Regions from separate parts of the Pantoea sp. USHLN298 genome, predicted to be linked through region 3. Evidence: predicted binding sites of a transcription regulator. Region 3 holds the regulator's gene; each other region holds the start of a gene.
What was found. Region 3 encodes CRP, which controls carbon source genes, mostly activating them, when cyclic AMP is high. Its sites were predicted from a motif close to ATGTGANNNNNNTCACAT; they were not measured.

Region 1: a site for CRP is predicted at 1,565-1,582, ahead of mlc (sugar metabolism global transcriptional regulator Mlc). Genes of this name have one in related genera too.
Region 2: a site for CRP is predicted at 1,840-1,857, ahead of WFK59_RS05675 (sugar transporter). Genes of this name have one in related genera too.
Region 4: a site for CRP is predicted at 1,829-1,846, ahead of WFK59_RS13315 (YjcB family protein). Genes of this name have one in related genera too.

What each region holds. Positions count from the first base shown of each region.
Region 1 is NZ_JBBCRO010000002.1:213,306-217,508, reverse strand. It holds gene WFK59_RS05660 (MFS transporter) at 1-551, opposite strand, end outside; gene WFK59_RS05655 (LysR family transcriptional regulator) at 648-1,541, shown strand; gene mlc (sugar metabolism global transcriptional regulator Mlc) at 1,672-2,889, shown strand; gene bioD (dethiobiotin synthase) at 3,003-3,701, shown strand; gene WFK59_RS05640 (nucleobase:cation symporter-2 family protein) at 3,883-4,203, shown strand, end outside.
Region 2 is NZ_JBBCRO010000002.1:217,547-221,749, forward strand. It holds gene WFK59_RS05660 (MFS transporter) at 1-665, shown strand, start outside; gene WFK59_RS05665 (hypothetical protein) at 832-1,092, shown strand; gene cybB (cytochrome b561) at 1,195-1,737, shown strand; gene WFK59_RS05675 (sugar transporter) at 1,912-3,096, shown strand; gene bhsA (multiple stress resistance protein BhsA) at 3,140-3,397, opposite strand; gene bhsA (multiple stress resistance protein BhsA) at 3,422-3,679, opposite strand; gene WFK59_RS05690 (TetR/AcrR family transcriptional regulator) at 3,979-4,203, shown strand, end outside.
Region 3 is NZ_JBBCRO010000007.1:48,563-52,765, forward strand. It holds gene WFK59_RS18210 (phosphoribulokinase) at 1-548, shown strand, start outside; gene WFK59_RS18215 (OsmC family protein) at 576-980, opposite strand; gene crp (cAMP-activated global transcriptional regulator CRP) at 1,284-1,916, shown strand; gene WFK59_RS18225 (YccS/YhfK family putative transporter) at 1,974-4,049, shown strand; gene argD (bifunctional acetylornithine/succinyldiaminopimelate transaminase) at 4,051-4,203, opposite strand, start outside.
Region 4 is NZ_JBBCRO010000004.1:514,379-518,581, forward strand. It holds gene WFK59_RS13300 (glutathione S-transferase family protein) at 1-654, opposite strand, end outside; gene soxR (redox-sensitive transcriptional activator SoxR) at 694-1,179, opposite strand; gene soxS (superoxide response transcriptional regulator SoxS) at 1,280-1,705, shown strand; gene WFK59_RS13315 (YjcB family protein) at 1,952-2,233, shown strand; gene WFK59_RS13320 (ATP-grasp fold amidoligase family protein) at 2,326-3,276, opposite strand; gene WFK59_RS13325 (oligosaccharide flippase family protein) at 3,285-4,203, opposite strand, start outside.

The DNA of each region.
Region 1 (4,203 bases), on a different contig from region 3:
AGAACGCCACTCAGCAGGCGACCACTCATGCCGCCGATTGAGTTGCCGCTGATATAGAGCCCCATCGAGAACGCGACAACCCGCGGTGACATCTCCTCGCTCAGATAGGTCATGCCGACCGCCGCGACGCCGCTCAGTGACAGCCCCATCAGCGCGCGCATAATCAGAATGCCGTGCCAGCTGGTCATGGTGGCGGAGATCAGCGTACAAATCGCCGCCAGCATCAGGGCGGTCACCATCACAGATTTACGCCCGACAGCATCAGAGAGCGGCCCGGTGACCAGCAGGCCGAGCGCCATCAGCCCGGTGGAGATAGAGAGCGACAGGCTGCTGGCCGCTGGCGACACGCCAAACTGCTGCGACAGCACCGGCAAAATCGGTTGCACACAATAGAGCAGGGCAAAGGTCGCCAGACCGGCTGAAAACAGGGCCAGCGTAACGCGCATAAATTGCGGCGTACCGCGGGTAATCCAGCCTGATGAGGCTGGTGATGCTGTCGGTCTGCCGGCAACCTGATCCTCGACGGTAGCGGCCTGATTAGTGCGACTCACGATCTTTCCTTTAGTGATAAAAAACCTGTCGTCAGCTTAAAAAAGGGTGATTATGATGTCTAATATATTAATAATCTCAAATAAGACGTTTAACATATGAATATTGAGCTGCGTCACCTGCGCTACTTCATTGCCGTAGCCGAAGAATTGCATTTTGGCCGGGCGGCGTTGCGACTGAATATCTCTCAGCCACCCCTGAGCCAGCAGATTATTCAGCTGGAAAATGAGACCGGAGCTCGTCTGTTTAATCGCACTAACCGCAGCGTGCAGCTGACGGCTGCCGGACAGCAGCTGTTGCAGGATGCCCGCGCAATCCTGTTGCAGGTTGAACAGGCGTCAGATCGGGCGGCGCGGCTGCATCGCGGTGAAGAGGGCGAACTGCGCATCGGTTTTACCTCTTCGGCACCCTTTACCGCAGTGGTGTCAGATGCGCTCTACCAGTTCCGTCAGCGCTGGCCGCAGGTGCATATTCAGATGCAGGAGATCAATACCCGTCAGCAGCTGGCACCGCTTCATGATGGGCGGCTGGACCTCGGGGTGATGCGCAACACGCCGTTACCGGCGGATTTACGCCACCAGCTGCTGCTGAGCGAGCCGCTCTATGCGGTGGTGCACTGGGCCCATCCGCTGGCGACAGCAGAGAAAATCTCCGTTGCCGCGCTGGCGGCTGAGCCTTTTGTCTTTTTTGATCCCCAGGTCGGCACCGCGCTCTACAGTGAGATTCTGGCGCTGCTGCACCGTTATCAGATCAAACCCTACATCACCCAGGAAGTGGGTGAGGCGATGACTATTCTGGGACTGGTGGCGACCGGGTTAGGCGTGTCGATTTTGCCAGCCTCTTTTCGCCGGGCGCAGCTGGCGGATGTGGTCTGGCTGCCGCTGGAAGAGCGCGATGCCCTTTCCGAGCTGTGGCTGGTCTGGTCCGCAGAGCGCGAAATAAATGAACAAATGCGCCATATGATGGCGTTGCTGCAGCAAAATAAGGCGTAACTTCGGCCAGTCTCCACGACAATATGTGCGATAAATCACATTTCTAATCAAATATTTGACGCTGCCGCCTGATCTGCCTCACCATGACGCATGTTTATTTAGAAGCGCGAAAATAACCGGGAGCAGGGTTGTGAATCTGGACAGTCAACCTGGCCATATTGACCAAATTAAGCAAACCAATGCAGGCGTCGTTTACCGATTAATTGATCAATACGGTCCTATTTCGCGCATCGAACTTTCCCGACGCGCCCAGCTTGCGCCGGCCAGTATCACCAAGATCGTCCGTGAAATGCTGGATGCCCATCTGGTCCAGGAAACGGAGTTTCAGGAGCCAGGTAGCCGGGGTCGTCCGGCGATTGGGCTGATTCTGGATACCGATGCCTGGCACTATCTGGCGATTCGCCTTCATCGCGGTGCCATGACCTTTACCCTGCGTGACCTCAGCAGCCGCGAACTGGCAGAAGATACGCTGCCGCTGCCGGACGAAGCGGCGCAGCCGCTACTGACCGCGCTGATTGAACAGGTTGACGCCTTCTTTATTCGTCATCAGCAGAAGCTGGAACGCCTGACCGCCATCGCGGTCACCCTGCCGGGCTTAATTAACGCCGCCTCTGGCGTGGTGCATCGCCTGCCGGGCTATCAGGTGCGTGACATGCCGCTGGGTGACGCGCTGGCAGCCCGTACCGGCTTACCGGTGTTTGTGCAGCATGATATTTCCGCCTGGACGCTGGCCGAATCGCTGTTCGGTGCTTCTCGCGGCGCCGAAGATGTGATTCAGATTGTGATTGATGAAACGGTAGGGGCTGGCGTTATCAGCGGCGGTCAGCTGCTGCATAAACGCGGCCGGGCGCTGGTGGAGATCGGCCATACTCAGATCGATCCTTACGGTCAGCAGTGTTACTGCGGGAATCATGGCTGTCTTGAGACGGTCGCCAGCATCGGCAGTTTGCTGGCGCTGGCTGCTCAGCGTCTGCCGACCCAGCCCGACAGCCTGCTTAATCAGCAGCCGCTGACGCTGGCATCGCTCTGTGAGGCGGCCCAGGCGGGCGATCGGCTGGCACGCGATACCATCGCCAGCGTCGGGCATCATGTCGGGCGAATCCTGGCGATGATGGTCAATATCTTTAATCCGCAACAGATTCTTATTGGTTCGCCGCTGAATGCCGCGGCAGAGGTGCTGTTTCCGGCGGTCAGCAACACCATTCTGCAACAGTCTCTGCCGGCCTACAGTGCCGTTATCCAGCTGGCACCCACCGCCTTTAGCGAGCCAGGCACGCTGGGTGGCGCGGCGCTGATTAAGGACGCGCTCTATAGCGGTTACCTGTTAGTGAAGCTATTGCAAGGTTAAGCCAGACTAATCTTGCGCTAACGCAATCTGTTCTCATCAACCATTCCTTAAAATGCCGCTTATCCGCACGGTTAATCGTCGATTAGCCATTAACGGTTTAAGAGGAGAGTGGAGTGAAGAGACTATTTGTTACCGGCACCGATACCGCAGTGGGTAAAACCGTGGTGTCACGCGCCCTGTTACAAAGTTTTATCAAGGCAAACTTCAGTGCGGTCGGGTACAAACCCGTGGCGCGCTGCGCAGTGAAAACCGCTGACGGCCTGCGCAATAAAGATGCGCAGGTGCTGCAAAGCGCGTCCTCTGTGGCATTGCCGTATCAGGCCATCAATCCGCTGCTGTTTGAAGAGCAGGAAATCTCAACCCACAACGGCCCGATTATTGATTATGACGCTCTGACTCAGGGCTTAACGAACCTGACGCAGCAGGCGGACCGGGTGGTGGTCGAAGGCACCGGTGGCTGGCGTAGCCTGATGAACGATGCGCGGCCGCTCTCCTGCTGGGTCATCGAGCAGCAACTCCCGGTGGTGCTGGTGGTTGGCATCCAGCCGGGCTGCATCAGCCATGCGCTCTTAACGGCAGAGGCTATCCTGCAGGATGGATTACCGCTGGTTGGCTGGGTTGCTAACCGCATCAATCCGGGGCTGGCGCAGTACAGCGACATCATAGAAGTGCTGCGTGAAAAAATTCGTGCGCCACTGCTGGGTGAACTGCCTTATCTGCCGCGTGCAGAGCAGCGCGATCTGACGCCCTATATCGATATTTCACTGCTGGATCGGCCTGACCTGCACGCTGTGAGTGCAAAGATCGCCTGATCATGAAACAAAATGACTCATATCTGCCGGTAGTGAACGTAAAGTTGCAGGTTGATTACCGGCGTGTCACAAAAATATTATCTTAAATATTCAATCACCTGGCGGGAAAAGCGAGGTGAGGCTGACGTGATGGCGTAAAAAATGCATTAACTCCGCTAATAACTGTTGCCGGAGCACCATCATGTCGCAATCGCACGAGAAAGGTTTGTTGTACGGACTTGACGCCCGTATTGGTCCCGTCCCGGCGTTTTTCGCCGCCTTACAGCATCTGCTGGCCAGCGTCGTCGGGATCATCACGCCGCCGTTAATTATCGGTTCGGTGCTGGGTCTGCAGGCCTATATCCCTTATCTGATTAGCATGTCCCTGTTTGTTTCAGGCCTGGGGACATTCCTGCAGGCCAGGCGTTTTATGGGCGTTGGGGCGGGCATGATCTGCCTGCAGGGCACCAGCTTTGCCTTTCTTGGCGTGCTGATATCGGGCGGGCTGATGGTGAAAGCGCGC
Region 2 (4,203 bases), on a different contig from region 3:
TCGGCTGTTTTTCACTGGCCTCGGCGCTGATGTTCTGGAAAATCCTGCCACCGTCGCGCCATTTTCGCGCCACCTCGCTGCGCCCGCGCAATCTACTGATTAATTTTCGCCTGCACTGGCGCGATGAAGGGTTGCCGTGGCTGTTTGCTGAAGGGTTTCTGCTGATGGGCGCGTTCGTCACCCTGTTTAACTACATCGGCTATCGCCTGCTGGCTGCGCCCTGGCACCTGAGTCAGGCCGTTGTGGGCCTGCTGTCAGTGGTCTACCTCACCGGCTCCTGGAGTTCCCCCAAAGCGGGTGCGTTAACCGGCCGGATGGGCCGTGGCCCGGTGATGTTCGGTGCCACCGCGATTATGCTGGCAGGCCTGCTGTTCACTGCATTTAATTCGCTGTGGCTGATTCTGCCTGGCATGATGCTATTCACCGCCGGCTTTTTTGCTGCTCATGCGGTGGCCAGCAGCTGGATAGGACCGCGAGCGCGTCGGGCGCGGGGTCAGGCTTCTTCGCTCTATCTGTTCAGCTATTACGTCGGTTCCAGCGTGGCCGGGACGCTTGGCGGGCTGTTCTGGCACAACTATGGCTGGATCGGCATCACGCTGTTTATCAGCGCCCTGCTGCTGCTGGCGCTGCTGGTTGCGTGGCGACTGCAATCTAAACAGCTCTGAGGTCAGCCAGACTGACCGCGCGACCCGGAACGCTTTTGGGCCGCTTTTGCCGCAGGCGACACAACCTTCAGATCCAGCCGTAACAAAACGCGGTTTTCCCGCTATAATCGGTCTGATTGTGATATTTGCTTACATTTGTCGCTTAACACAGCAAAAAGGAACGCCTGTGGCTCTCTACTATTACGTGAACAAACAATCAGGCTACAACGAAAACCATGTGGTCCATGCCGCTGGCTGTGCGTTTCTGCCGCTGCCCGCTGACAGACTGTTTCTCGGCAGCTTTTATCAGGTCAACGCGGCTCTATTACAGGCGAAAAAGTATTACCCAGGCGCGATGGGCTGCGATACCTGCTGTCCGCTGAACGGTAAATCCGGCCTTAATCAACAGCAAAGCGTGGCCCTGAAACATACCCTGGCGTCACGCTAGCGTCGTGGCGGCGGAAAAGTTATCCCGCTGCGCTAATTTGTTAAGATTTACCGCTATTTTCCGTTATGTTAGAAGGCCTGATTTTGTTTAGCGGGTTTTACCATGCGGGAAAAATATGCTGGATCTCAAATTGCCCTTCACTGGCTGACCTTTGTGCTGGTGGTCATCGCCTATGCCACGATTGAGCTGCGCGGTTTTGCACAGCGCGGTTCGTGGCAGGGTTATGCCATGATCATTACCCACTTCAGCGCAGGCGCGTCGGTACTGGTGCTGATGATTGCCCGTCTGGTGCTGCGCACCCGTCATCGTACGCCAGCGATTACGCCGGCTATACGTCGCTGGCAAACCGGGCTGGCGCATCTGACCCATACGCTTATTTATGCTCTGTTTATCACGCTGCCGATTCTTGGGCTGACGTCACGCTATCTGAAAGGCCGCGAGTGGTGGCTGTTCGGCATCAGTATGCCGGTGGCAGCCGTACCCAATTTTGATCTCGCCGACTGGCTGATTGACTCGCATGAGACGCTGGCACCGCTGGGTTACTGGCTTATCGGACTGCATGCGGTGGCGGCACTGTTTCATCATTATCTGCTGAAGGACAATACGTTGCTGCGAATGATGCCGGCACGCCGACGCGGTCAATAACCTCAGGCTATCGCCCGGCCAACGGGCGATAAAAAATAATCAGGATTAAAAACGGTTTATAAGGTTCCCCTTCCCGGTTTATTCACTACAATAGTCAGTAATTTGTGACGCAGGTCACTTTCGCTGGATGTTTCTGCCACATCCGATTCGCTGTTCTGACTGACTTGACTCCTCATGCAATCAACTACTGTTTCACGTAAAACGGCCTGGCTTCGCGTGGTGTTGCTGGCTATTGCCGCCTTTGTGTTCAACACCACTGAATTTGTGCCAGTTGGCCTGCTCTCCGATATCGCCGCTGATTTTTCGATGCAGACCGCTGATGTTGGCATTATGCTGACCATCTATGCCTGGGTGGTGGCGCTGCTCTCTCTGCCGCTGATGCTGCTGACCCGCAATATTGAGCGACGAATGCTGCTCGGTGTGCTGTTCCTGATTTTTATCGCCAGCCATGTGCTGTCAACGGTAGCCTGGGACTTCCGATCGCTGATCGTTTCACGCATCGGCATCGCGCTGTCCCATGCGGTGTTCTGGTCGATCACCGCCTCGCTGGCAATCCGCGTGGCCCCGGCCGGTAAGAAAACCCAGGCGCTGAGCATGCTCGCCACCGGTACGGCGCTTGCCATGGTGCTGGGCGTACCGATTGGCCGCGTGGTCGGTCAGTATCTGGGCTGGCGTACAACATTTGGCGCTATCGGCCTTTCCGCGCTGGTGCTGATGATCATGCTGGTGCGGATTCTGCCGCGTCTGCCGAGTGAACACACCGGCTCACTGAGCAGCGTACCGATGCTGTTCCGTCGTCCGGCGCTGGTCAGCATGTATCTGCTGGTCACGCTGGTGGTGACGGCGCATTACACCGCCTACAGCTACATCGAACCCTTTATGCAGGCGGTTGCGCATTCGGGCGAGAACTTCACCACTCTGCTGCTGCTGATGTTTGGTTCAGCGGGCATTATCGGTAGCCTGTTGTTCAGTTCGCTGGGCAATAAATTCCCTTCCGCTCTGCTGATTGCCGCGATCGCGCTGATTACGCTCTGCATGGGGCTGCTGATTTTCGCTGCGGTTCGGCCCACGGCGATCTCCATCCTGTGCATTGTCTGGGGGATGGCGATGATGATGATCGGCCTGGGGATGCAGGTGCGGGTATTGTCGCTGGCACCGGACGCGACCGACGTCGCGATGTCGCTGATGTCGGGTATCTACAATATCGGGATTGGCGCAGGTGCGTTGCTGGGGAATCAGGTCAGCCTGCACTTTAAGATGGCCGATGTGGGCAATGTCGGTGGGATGATTGGTCTGGTGGCGCTGCTCTGGTGCGTCTATATTTTCCGCCGCTACCCGCAATTACGCAGTAACGGCTAGAAAAAAGGCTTCAGATAAGGGTTTATCTGAAGCCTGTTTCAGCTTATTTATAAAGTACTGCGGTGCCATGCAGGTTGTTGTTGCCAGAGGTCGAAGTGATGCGGAAAGACTTTGCGCCGACATCGCTGGCCTTTTCTGACAGTTGTTGTTCCAGCGAGGTCAGGTTAGTGCTGCCTGTCGCGCTGATGACGCCGATTTTTTGCTGATCCAGCGGTGAATGTGTCACCTGCTGGGCCGCCACGCTGGCAAAGGAGAGGCTGCTGAGTAGCGCAGCCATCGCCATAATAGTGAACCTTTTCATAACGAACCCCTTCTCAACAATCAATTACTGATAAATCACAGCCGTGCCGTGTAATTTGTTCTGACCACTGGTTGAGGTGATGCGGAACGATTTGGCACCGGCTTCATCCGCTTTGGCATTTAACTGTGCTTCAACAGACTGCAGGTTGCTGCCGCCCTGGACTGAAATAGTGCCGACAGGCTGCTGATTGATTGGGTCACTGCTAACCTGTTCAGCGGCGAATGCGCCAAAAGTCAGAGTAGTCAGTGCGATGGCGGCCAGGCTGAGTTTGATGCTTTTCATGGGTTTCTCTCTCTTCATATTCGGTAGTGGAAAATGTGTGTCGTTATTTAATTAACGATCATTAACTAAATGATAGAACCCTTTGTGGCAGGTCGTCAATATTTATTTAATGAGCGTTATTTTATTCGCGAAGTGGCGTGATTATGGGCTTCGGCCCCCTTTTTCACTTAACCTTAGGGGCGATAAGCGAGCGCCGTCGCACAAAATGGCAATGGGTATTGCGGCTGCGTGAACCGGCCCTTGCACATTTTATTAATGATCGGTAATTTAATAGGGTATTTCACTACCCGAGAGGATCTATGAGCCAGATTCAGGAATGCGACGTGAAGAAGTGCCGCGGTCGTCCCAAAGTTTTCGACCGAGAAGCTGCGCTCGATAAGGCGCTGAACCTGTTCTGGACCCACGGTTACGAGGGGACGTCGCTGGCCGATCTGGTGGCGGCAACCGGGGCAAAAGCGCCCACGCTCTATGCTGAGTTCGTCAATAAAGAGGGATTATTCCGGGCAGCCATGGAGCGCTACGTG
Region 3 (4,203 bases):
ATCAGGTGCCGGGCACCTTTACGCCGTGGCAACCGCTGCCGCAAAACACCGATATTCTGTTTTACGAAGGACTGCACGGCGGCGTGGTGACCGCCCAGCATAACGTGGCTGAGCATGTCGATTTACTGGTCGGCGTGGTACCGATTGTCAACCTGGAGTGGATTCAGAAGCTGGTGCGTGACACCAGCGAACGCGGCCATTCGCGGGAAGCGGTGATGGACTCGGTGGTGCGCTCGATGGAAGATTACATCAACTTCATTACGCCGCAGTTCTCGCGCACTCACCTTAACTTCCAGCGCGTGCCGACGGTGGATACCTCGAACCCGTTTGCCGCCCGTGCTATTCCGTCACTGGATGAGAGTTTCGTGGTGATCCACTTCCAGGCGCTGGACGATATCGACTTCCCTTACCTGCTGGCGATGCTGCAGGGATCGTTTATCTCGCACATTAATACGCTGGTGGTGCCGGGCGGAAAGATGGGGCTGGCGATGGAGTTGATCATGGGACCACTGGTGAAGCGACTGGTGGAAGGCAAGCGAATAGAATAAGAGGCCGCAGAGCGGCCCCCGCAGAGATCAGCGTTCGATCACTTCATAGCTGTGGGTAATGGTGACGCCTTTGCCCAGCATGATGGCAACCGAGCAATATTTTTCTGCAGAAAGATCCACCGCGCGTGAGACCGCTTTATCCTGGAGCGCTTTGCCGCTAACGATAAAGTGCAGGTTGATGTGCGTAAAGATTCGCGGCGCCTCTTCACGACGTTCTGAGGTCAGTTTCACTTCACAATCAGCCACATCGTTGCGGCCTTTTTGCAGAATTGAAACCACGTCGATGGCGCTACATCCGCCCGCCGCCATCAGCACCATCTCCATTGGGCTGGGCGCTTTATCACCCGAATTGCCATCCATTAATACCTGATGGCCGGACGACGACTCACCGAGGAATGTCAGCCCTTCTACCCATTTCACTCTTGCCTGCATGATTTTCGCTCCAGAATATGCGGTTTTGCCGTCAGAGTACGCTTTCGCCTGGTAAACAGCAATCCAGAGAAATCCGCTGTTAGCTGAAGCGAGACAACAGAAGACAGTCGGCAAAAGCTGTGCTACAAACAGTGCTGAAAATATTTTTCGTCACCCGATGGCGAAGCCGGGAAGAATGATGCGCACTGCGCCGAATGCAGCCCGAATAATTTCCTGTAAGGGAAACGCTTGAAGCTTTCATCGCCTGACAGGGAAAACTGCCCCCTGTATTTTGGGCACGATTACAACAGAGGATAATAGCGAATGGTTCTCGGCAAACCGCAAACAGACCCTACACTCGAATGGTTCCTGTCCCATTGCCATATTCACAAGTATCCATCCAAAAGTACGCTGATTCACCAAGGTGAAAAAGCAGAAACGCTTTACTACATCGTGAAAGGTTCCGTCGCGGTTCTGATTAAAGATGAAGAAGGCAAAGAGATGATTCTTTCTTACCTGAATCAGGGCGATTTTATTGGCGAGCTTGGCCTGTTCGAAGAAGGTCAGGAGCGCAGCGCCTGGGTACGTGCGAAAACCGCGTGCGAAGTGGCGGAGATTTCCTACAAGAAATTCCGTCAGCTGATCCAGGTTAACCCCGATATCCTGATGCGACTCTCGTCGCAGATGGCGCGTCGCCTGCAGGTTACGTCTGAAAAAGTGGGTAACCTCGCTTTCCTCGACGTCACCGGACGCATTGCTCAGACTCTGCTTAACCTGGCGAAGCAGCCAGACGCCATGACGCATCCCGACGGCATGCAAATTAAAATTACTCGTCAGGAAATTGGCCAAATCGTTGGTTGCTCACGTGAAACCGTGGGCCGTATTTTGAAGATGCTGGAAGATCAGAACCTGATCTCCGCACACGGCAAAACCATCGTCGTTTACGGCACCCGCTAATTCCTGTCACCCACGGCGTGATGGCAACATCGCGCCGTTATTGTTTGTGTTGGGCCGATGTGGCGTCGAATTATTTACCATCCTGAAGTCAATTATGCCTTGCGGCAAACGCTGGTGCTCTGTCTGCCAGTGGCGCTGGGCTGGCTGGCTGGCGACCTGCAAAAAGGTCTGCTGTTCTCGTTAGTCCCCGCCTGTTGCAATATCGCCGGTCTGGATACCCCGCATAAACGTTTCTTCAAACGCCTGATTGTTGGCGGCAGCCTGTTTGCGCTCGGCAGTTTTCTGATTCAGTGGCTGACGCTGCACGCGATTCCTTTGCCGCTGATTCTGTTCGCGATGCCGCTGCTGCTGGGCGTCACCGGTGAAATTAGCCCGTTGCACGGCCGTCTGTTGCCGGGCTCGCTGATCGCCGCCATCTTCACGCTGAGTCTGATTGGCCGTATGCCGATCTACGTACCGCCGCTGCTCTATATCGGCGGCACGCTGTGGTACGGGCTGTTTAACTGGTTCTGGTTCTGGCTGTGGAAAGAGCAGCCGATGCGCGAAAGCCTGAGCCTGATCTACCGTGAGCTGGCCAACTATTGCGACGCCAAATATACCCTGCTGACCCAGCTGACCGATCCGGAAAAGGCCCTGCCGCCGCTGCTGGCGCGTCAGCAAAAAGTGGTCGATCTGATCACCACCTGTTACCAGCAGATGCACATGCTGTCTGCCAGTCGGGATCACAGCCATAAGCGGCTGACCCGTGCTTTTCAGGTGGCGCTGGATCTGCAGGAACATATCTCGGTCAGCCTGCATCAGCCGGAAGAGGTGCAGAAACTGGTGGAGCAGAGCCATGCGGAAGCGGTGATCCGCTGGAATGCCCAGACCATCTCGGCCCGCTTACGGGTGCTGGCGGATAACATTCTCTATCACCAGTTGCCCGATCGGTTTGGCATGGAGAAGCAGCTCGGCGCGCTGGAAAAAATTGCCCGCCAGCATCCTGATAATCCGGTGGGAAATTTCTGTCTTTATCACTTTAACCGCATCGCGCGGGTGCTGCGTACGCAAAAGCCGCTCTATCAGCGTGACCTGATGGCCGATCGCCAGCGCCGTCTGCCGCTGCTGCCGGCGCTGCGCAGTTATCTTTCCTGGCGTTCGTCTGCACTGCGCACCGCCGGTCGTTTTGCCGTGATGCTGATGCTGGGCAGTGCGCTGGCGCTGTTTTTCAATATTCCGAAGCCCTACTGGATTCTGATGACCATTATGTTCGTCAGCCAGAACGGCTATAGCGCCACCCGGGTTCGTATTCAGCACCGGGCGCTGGGCACTTTTGTCGGACTGGTGATTGCCGCCGCCACCTTACGTCTCGCGGTACCGGAGTCGCTGGTGCTGATGATCATGCTGGTGATCACTTTTATCAGCTACCGCTTTACCCGCCAGTTTTACGGCTGGTCGATGATTGGCTTCACGGTGACGGCGGTCTACTCGCTGCAACTGCTGTCGCTGAATGGCGCGCAGTTCCTGCTGCCGCGCCTGATGGATACCCTGATGGGCTGCCTGATCGCCTTCGGCGGGATGCTGTGGCTCTGGCCGCAGTGGCAGAGCGGCTTGCTGCGACAGAACGCCCATGACGCGCTGGAAACTTACCAGGATGCGCTGCGGCTGCTGCTGGGCGCGGAACAGTCGCCGGAGAAGCTCGCTTATCAGCGGGTACGGGTTAATCAGGCGCACAATGCGCTGTTTAACTCCCTGAACCAGGCGATGCAGGAACCGGCTTTTAACGCCCAGTATCTCAAGGATATGCGGCTGTGGGTCACCCATAGCCAGTTCATTGTTGAGCACATCAATGCGATGACGATACTGGCGCGGGAACATACCATGCTGACCGCCACGCTGGCGGAGCGCTATCTGCAGTCGTGCGAAATTGCGCTGCAACGTTGCCAGCAGCGGCTGGAATATGATGGTGCCAGTTCGCAGGTCAATCTGCTGGATGAGCTGGAAAATATTAATGAAGGGCCGGTGACGGTGCTGGAGCAGCATGTGCGCCGCATTCTGGATCATCTGAGCGTGATGCACACCATTTCATCGCTGGCGTGGAGCCAGCGACCACAGCATGGCCGCTGGCTGATCAGACGGTTACGCAAAAACTAAATCAGCCGGCGATCACCTTGCTGACGGCGGTCGCAAAGCGGCGCATACCCTCTTCGATATCGGCGGGCTCGATGATCAGTGAAGGCGCGAAACGCATCACGTCGGTGCCAGCCACCAGCACCATCACGCCTTCCGCGGCGGCGGCATTCAGAAT
Region 4 (4,203 bases), on a different contig from region 3:
GGAAAGCTCACCGCCCTGATCGATAGCCCGCTGCCAGGCGGCGCGCTGCTGGACGGTTTGCAGCCATTTCTCACTGGCGGGCATCTGCTCCAGCCCGGCGCGTTGCGCCAGCGCCAGCAGCGGGAAGCTCATCTGTATATCGGCAATGCTGAAACGCTGCCCGGCAAACCACGGATTGGCTGCCAGATGCTGTTCAATCATCTTCTTATGCGGTTGCAGCTGCTTGTCCAGCCAGGCTTTCTGTACCCCTTTGCCAAACGCGGCGCCCACCGGACGCAGCAGCCACGGCACCGGCGCTTTCCCCATCTGTCCGAAGATCAGCTTCATCACCAGCAGCGGCATCAGCGATCCCTCGGCATAGTGCAGCCAGTAACGCGACTGCAGCCGCGCCTCTTCATCACTGAGCTTCAGCCGAAATTCGTGATCGTATTTCTCCTCCAGGTACTCCAGGATGGCGCCCGATTCGGCCACCACCCGGTTTTCATCGGTAATCACCGGTGATTTACCCAGCGGATGCACTTTTTTCAGCGCCTCGGGCGCCAGCATGGTGGGCTCGCGTTGATAACGTTTGATCTGGTACGGCACTTCCAGCTCTTCCAGCAGCCACAGCACCCGATGCGAGCGCGATTGCTCAAGATGGTGAACGGTGATCATCATGATTCCCTGTGTGTTGACCTTCCACCAGTATAGACCTCACCCGACGTCCGGATGTTTATCGTCCTGTTCTGGGTCGAGCAGCACCGCACCCGATCCTTGCTGACCGAGCCGGTCGCCGGGATTGCGCAGCGGACAATCACGCATCGACAGACAGCCACAGCCGATGCAGCCATCCAGATCGTTACGCAGTCGGGTCAGGGTTTCGATGCGCTTGTCCAGCTCCTCACGCCAGTGCTGGGTCAGTGCATCCCACTCCGGAGCCGACATCCGCTTATTGGCCGGAATATGCTCCAGGCTGTCGCTGACCGTCGCCAGTGGAATGCCAATGCGTTGTGCGATCTTGATGATGGCGACGCGGCGCAGCACGTCACGGCTGTAGCGTCGCTGATTGCCGCCGTTGCGGGTGCTGAAAATCAGCCCTTTGGTTTCATAAAAATGCAGCGCAGACACCGCGACACCGCTGCGGCGCGCCACTTCGCCCGGCGTTAATACCGGTTTGGGGTAGTTGCGATCTTTTTTCATCTGGCTCTTTACCTCAAGTTAACTTGAGGAATTATACTCGCATCCCATCAAAACGACTAAACTCCCATTATCGCTAATTAAGCACCAGAAGGATGAGGCCATGATGCAAGAAGAGATCATTCATTCCCTGACGCACTGGATTGACCAGAATCTGGACAAAAGTCTGTCCATTGATGAAGTGGCTGCAAAATCGGGCTATTCGAAATGGCACCTGCAGCGTATGTTCCGTACCGTGACGAAACAGACGCTGGGTGGCTATATTCGTGAACGCCGCCTGACGCTGGCTGCCGAGGCGCTCTCTCAGACTCAGCGTCCGGTCTTTGATATTGCCATGCAGTATGGTTATGACTCGCAGCAGACCTTTTCGCGGGTGTTTCGCCGCCAGTTTTCGCAAACCCCTACCGCCTATCGCCATACCATGCGTCGTCAGGCGATTCAGCGCCCTCGTCTGCTGAGCTTTGACTGCAAAGAAAGCATGGCCAGCTTTACCCAACGTACCACCGGCGAGTGCTGCCCGGTCCGCTAATGCCCAGGCCGCCCGTCATCGGGCGCGCCTGACCGCCTCTGCTTCCCCTGCTGTTCAAATCTGCAACACTTTCCTGCCATACCAGTGTCAAATTTTGTTCAAAATTTCAAATCGGGTGATATAATGTGACCCAAGTCACACTATGAACCTGGGTTGACGGCGCTAAAGCACTTCCTGACACGCTTTTCCGCCGCCGGTGATGTCCGCAGATTGTCAGGAATACTTACTGATATTGAGGTCCGGCCGATGGCTACGTTAACCACCAGTCTTCTTGTTATGCGTTGGGAATTGTTGAGCGCCGTAATGATGTTTTTCGCCAGCACCCTGAAAACCAAACTGCGTCAGGATAGTCATCATGTGATGGCATTCATGTGTGGCGGCATTGGTTTGGGCATGACCTGCTGGTTTGTTACCGGTCTGATGGGAATAACCCTGAGCATGGAAAACGTGCACAACTTTATGGAAATCTCTAAGCACGCCTTTATCGACGTAATGAGTCAGGCGCCCGCTGAGTGGCCGATGCCCTGATGGAGGGCGCGCGTCATGATGCGCGTTTAATGTGCTGATTTTTCCCAATAAAAAACCCCGCTAAGCGGGGTTTTTTACATTGCTGTGTGTGCTTAAACTTTCTTCAACATGGCAGGGATATTAACATCCTGCACTGTGACGCCCGGTCTCTGCGTTCCGCGGCGGTCCTGAATCCACATATCTCCCATCATCTGGTTTAAACCCCGATCCAATCCGGTCACCAGGCCTGCACCCGGCGTGAAAGTGAGTTCACCGAAATAGATCTGTTCTTCATGGATATACCAATCGACCCGCACGTAGTCGAAGTCACTGGCCAGCTTTTTGCTCAGATCGAGCGCATGTTGCAGTGACGGCAGAATCGGTGAGACATCCAGACCGGTATCGCGAATCTTATGAAACGCCTCGTTGAGGTTATTCACATAGAAATTCATCGACAGCAGCGGCTGGCAGCGGTTGTAGATCACCTGCAACACATATTCGAACTTGCCATCACGCTTGTTGAACATATGAAACTTGTAATCAATCGGCGCGCTTTTGCCATCACCAATGTACTTCTCAACCAGAATGCGCGGCTTGATGTAGCGATAGTGGATCTCACGCGCTTCGTTAGCGAAATCGGTTTTCAGCCAGCGATAGCAGTCATGAATAATCTGCTGTTTGCGCAGCGCGTCTGGCTCTTCCAGCAGAATCTCCACCATGTTGGAGGCGTGGTTCGGCTTGATCACCGTCCCTTTCCAGCACGGTAAGCTGTTCAGCGTGGTCGGGTCAGTGGTTTCGTGTACCAGCGGAATCAGGTACTCATTACCGATTTTTTCAGCAATGAATTCGCGTACCGAATATTTGTCCGACAGACGACCGTAGTTCTGGTAATCGCCATAGACAAATTTACGGTACAGCACCTTTTCGTTGAACACTTTTGGCTGACGCAGATTGGGCAGCTTTCTGAACTTGTGGAAGTAGTAGATGCGGTCCTGGTACGCCCAGGGCATCTTCTTAATAAAGTACTGCACACTTCTTCTGAGTTCTTCTTTCAACTTGAGCATATCTGACCTCATTTGTAGGTTTTGTAGTTGAGTGAGGAAACCTGAATCTTTTGAATGACGCCGTTTTTAAAGAAGTAATTCATTACGGTCAGGGACAAAAGCTCGGAAAGGAACACGCTCCATGCGGCTCCCATGATGCCGTGGCCCTGGATCAACCACCATGAGAGCGGCAAACTGATGACCATCAGACAAATGATTTTCTTCAGCAGGTAGTTAAACCCTCCTTCCTTGACCATGTAGCGATAAGCTACTGTCCCCATTGCCGAAAAGCTGGTCGCTATCGACAGCAACGTAATGAGACTTCCTGACTGTGTGTATTCCGGACCGTACAACGCGATAATGATCTGCTCGCCATACATCGAGATGACCAGCAGCATCAGCAATGAAACACCCATCACATAACCATTGAGCCGGGCAGCCAGCCGGATGGCGACCTCGCCACGCTCTCTGAAGATTTCAGTGAAGCAGGAGGTGATCAGCGCCACCGGGATAAAAATCCAGGAGGCAGAAATGGTATTGGCGGCGGCAAACAGCCCGAGATCCCGCGCCGGCGCGGTGCCCGCCAGAAACATCTGCGCCGCTTTGACCTGCACAGAAATAAAGATGCTGGAGATCGCCAGCGGCAGACCGGCATACATCAGGTAACGCAGATAAGCCGTGCGCTTTTCACGCGGCGGCATCTGATCCTGATGTTCCTGATAAAAGTTGTGACGTTTGATCAGGTAAGGCACCAGCGTCACCGCCACAATCGACAGCGTCAGCCACAGCGGATTGAGGCGCAGCCAGGCGATGGTGAAGCTAATCGCGAAACTCAGCAGCATACCGACCGCATTGGCGATGGTGTTCAGCCGAGAAGCGAGACGCGCATTGTTATAAACGCTGAACGTATCCTGGGTGACAAAAACCGAGGCAACAAATGAGGCCAGT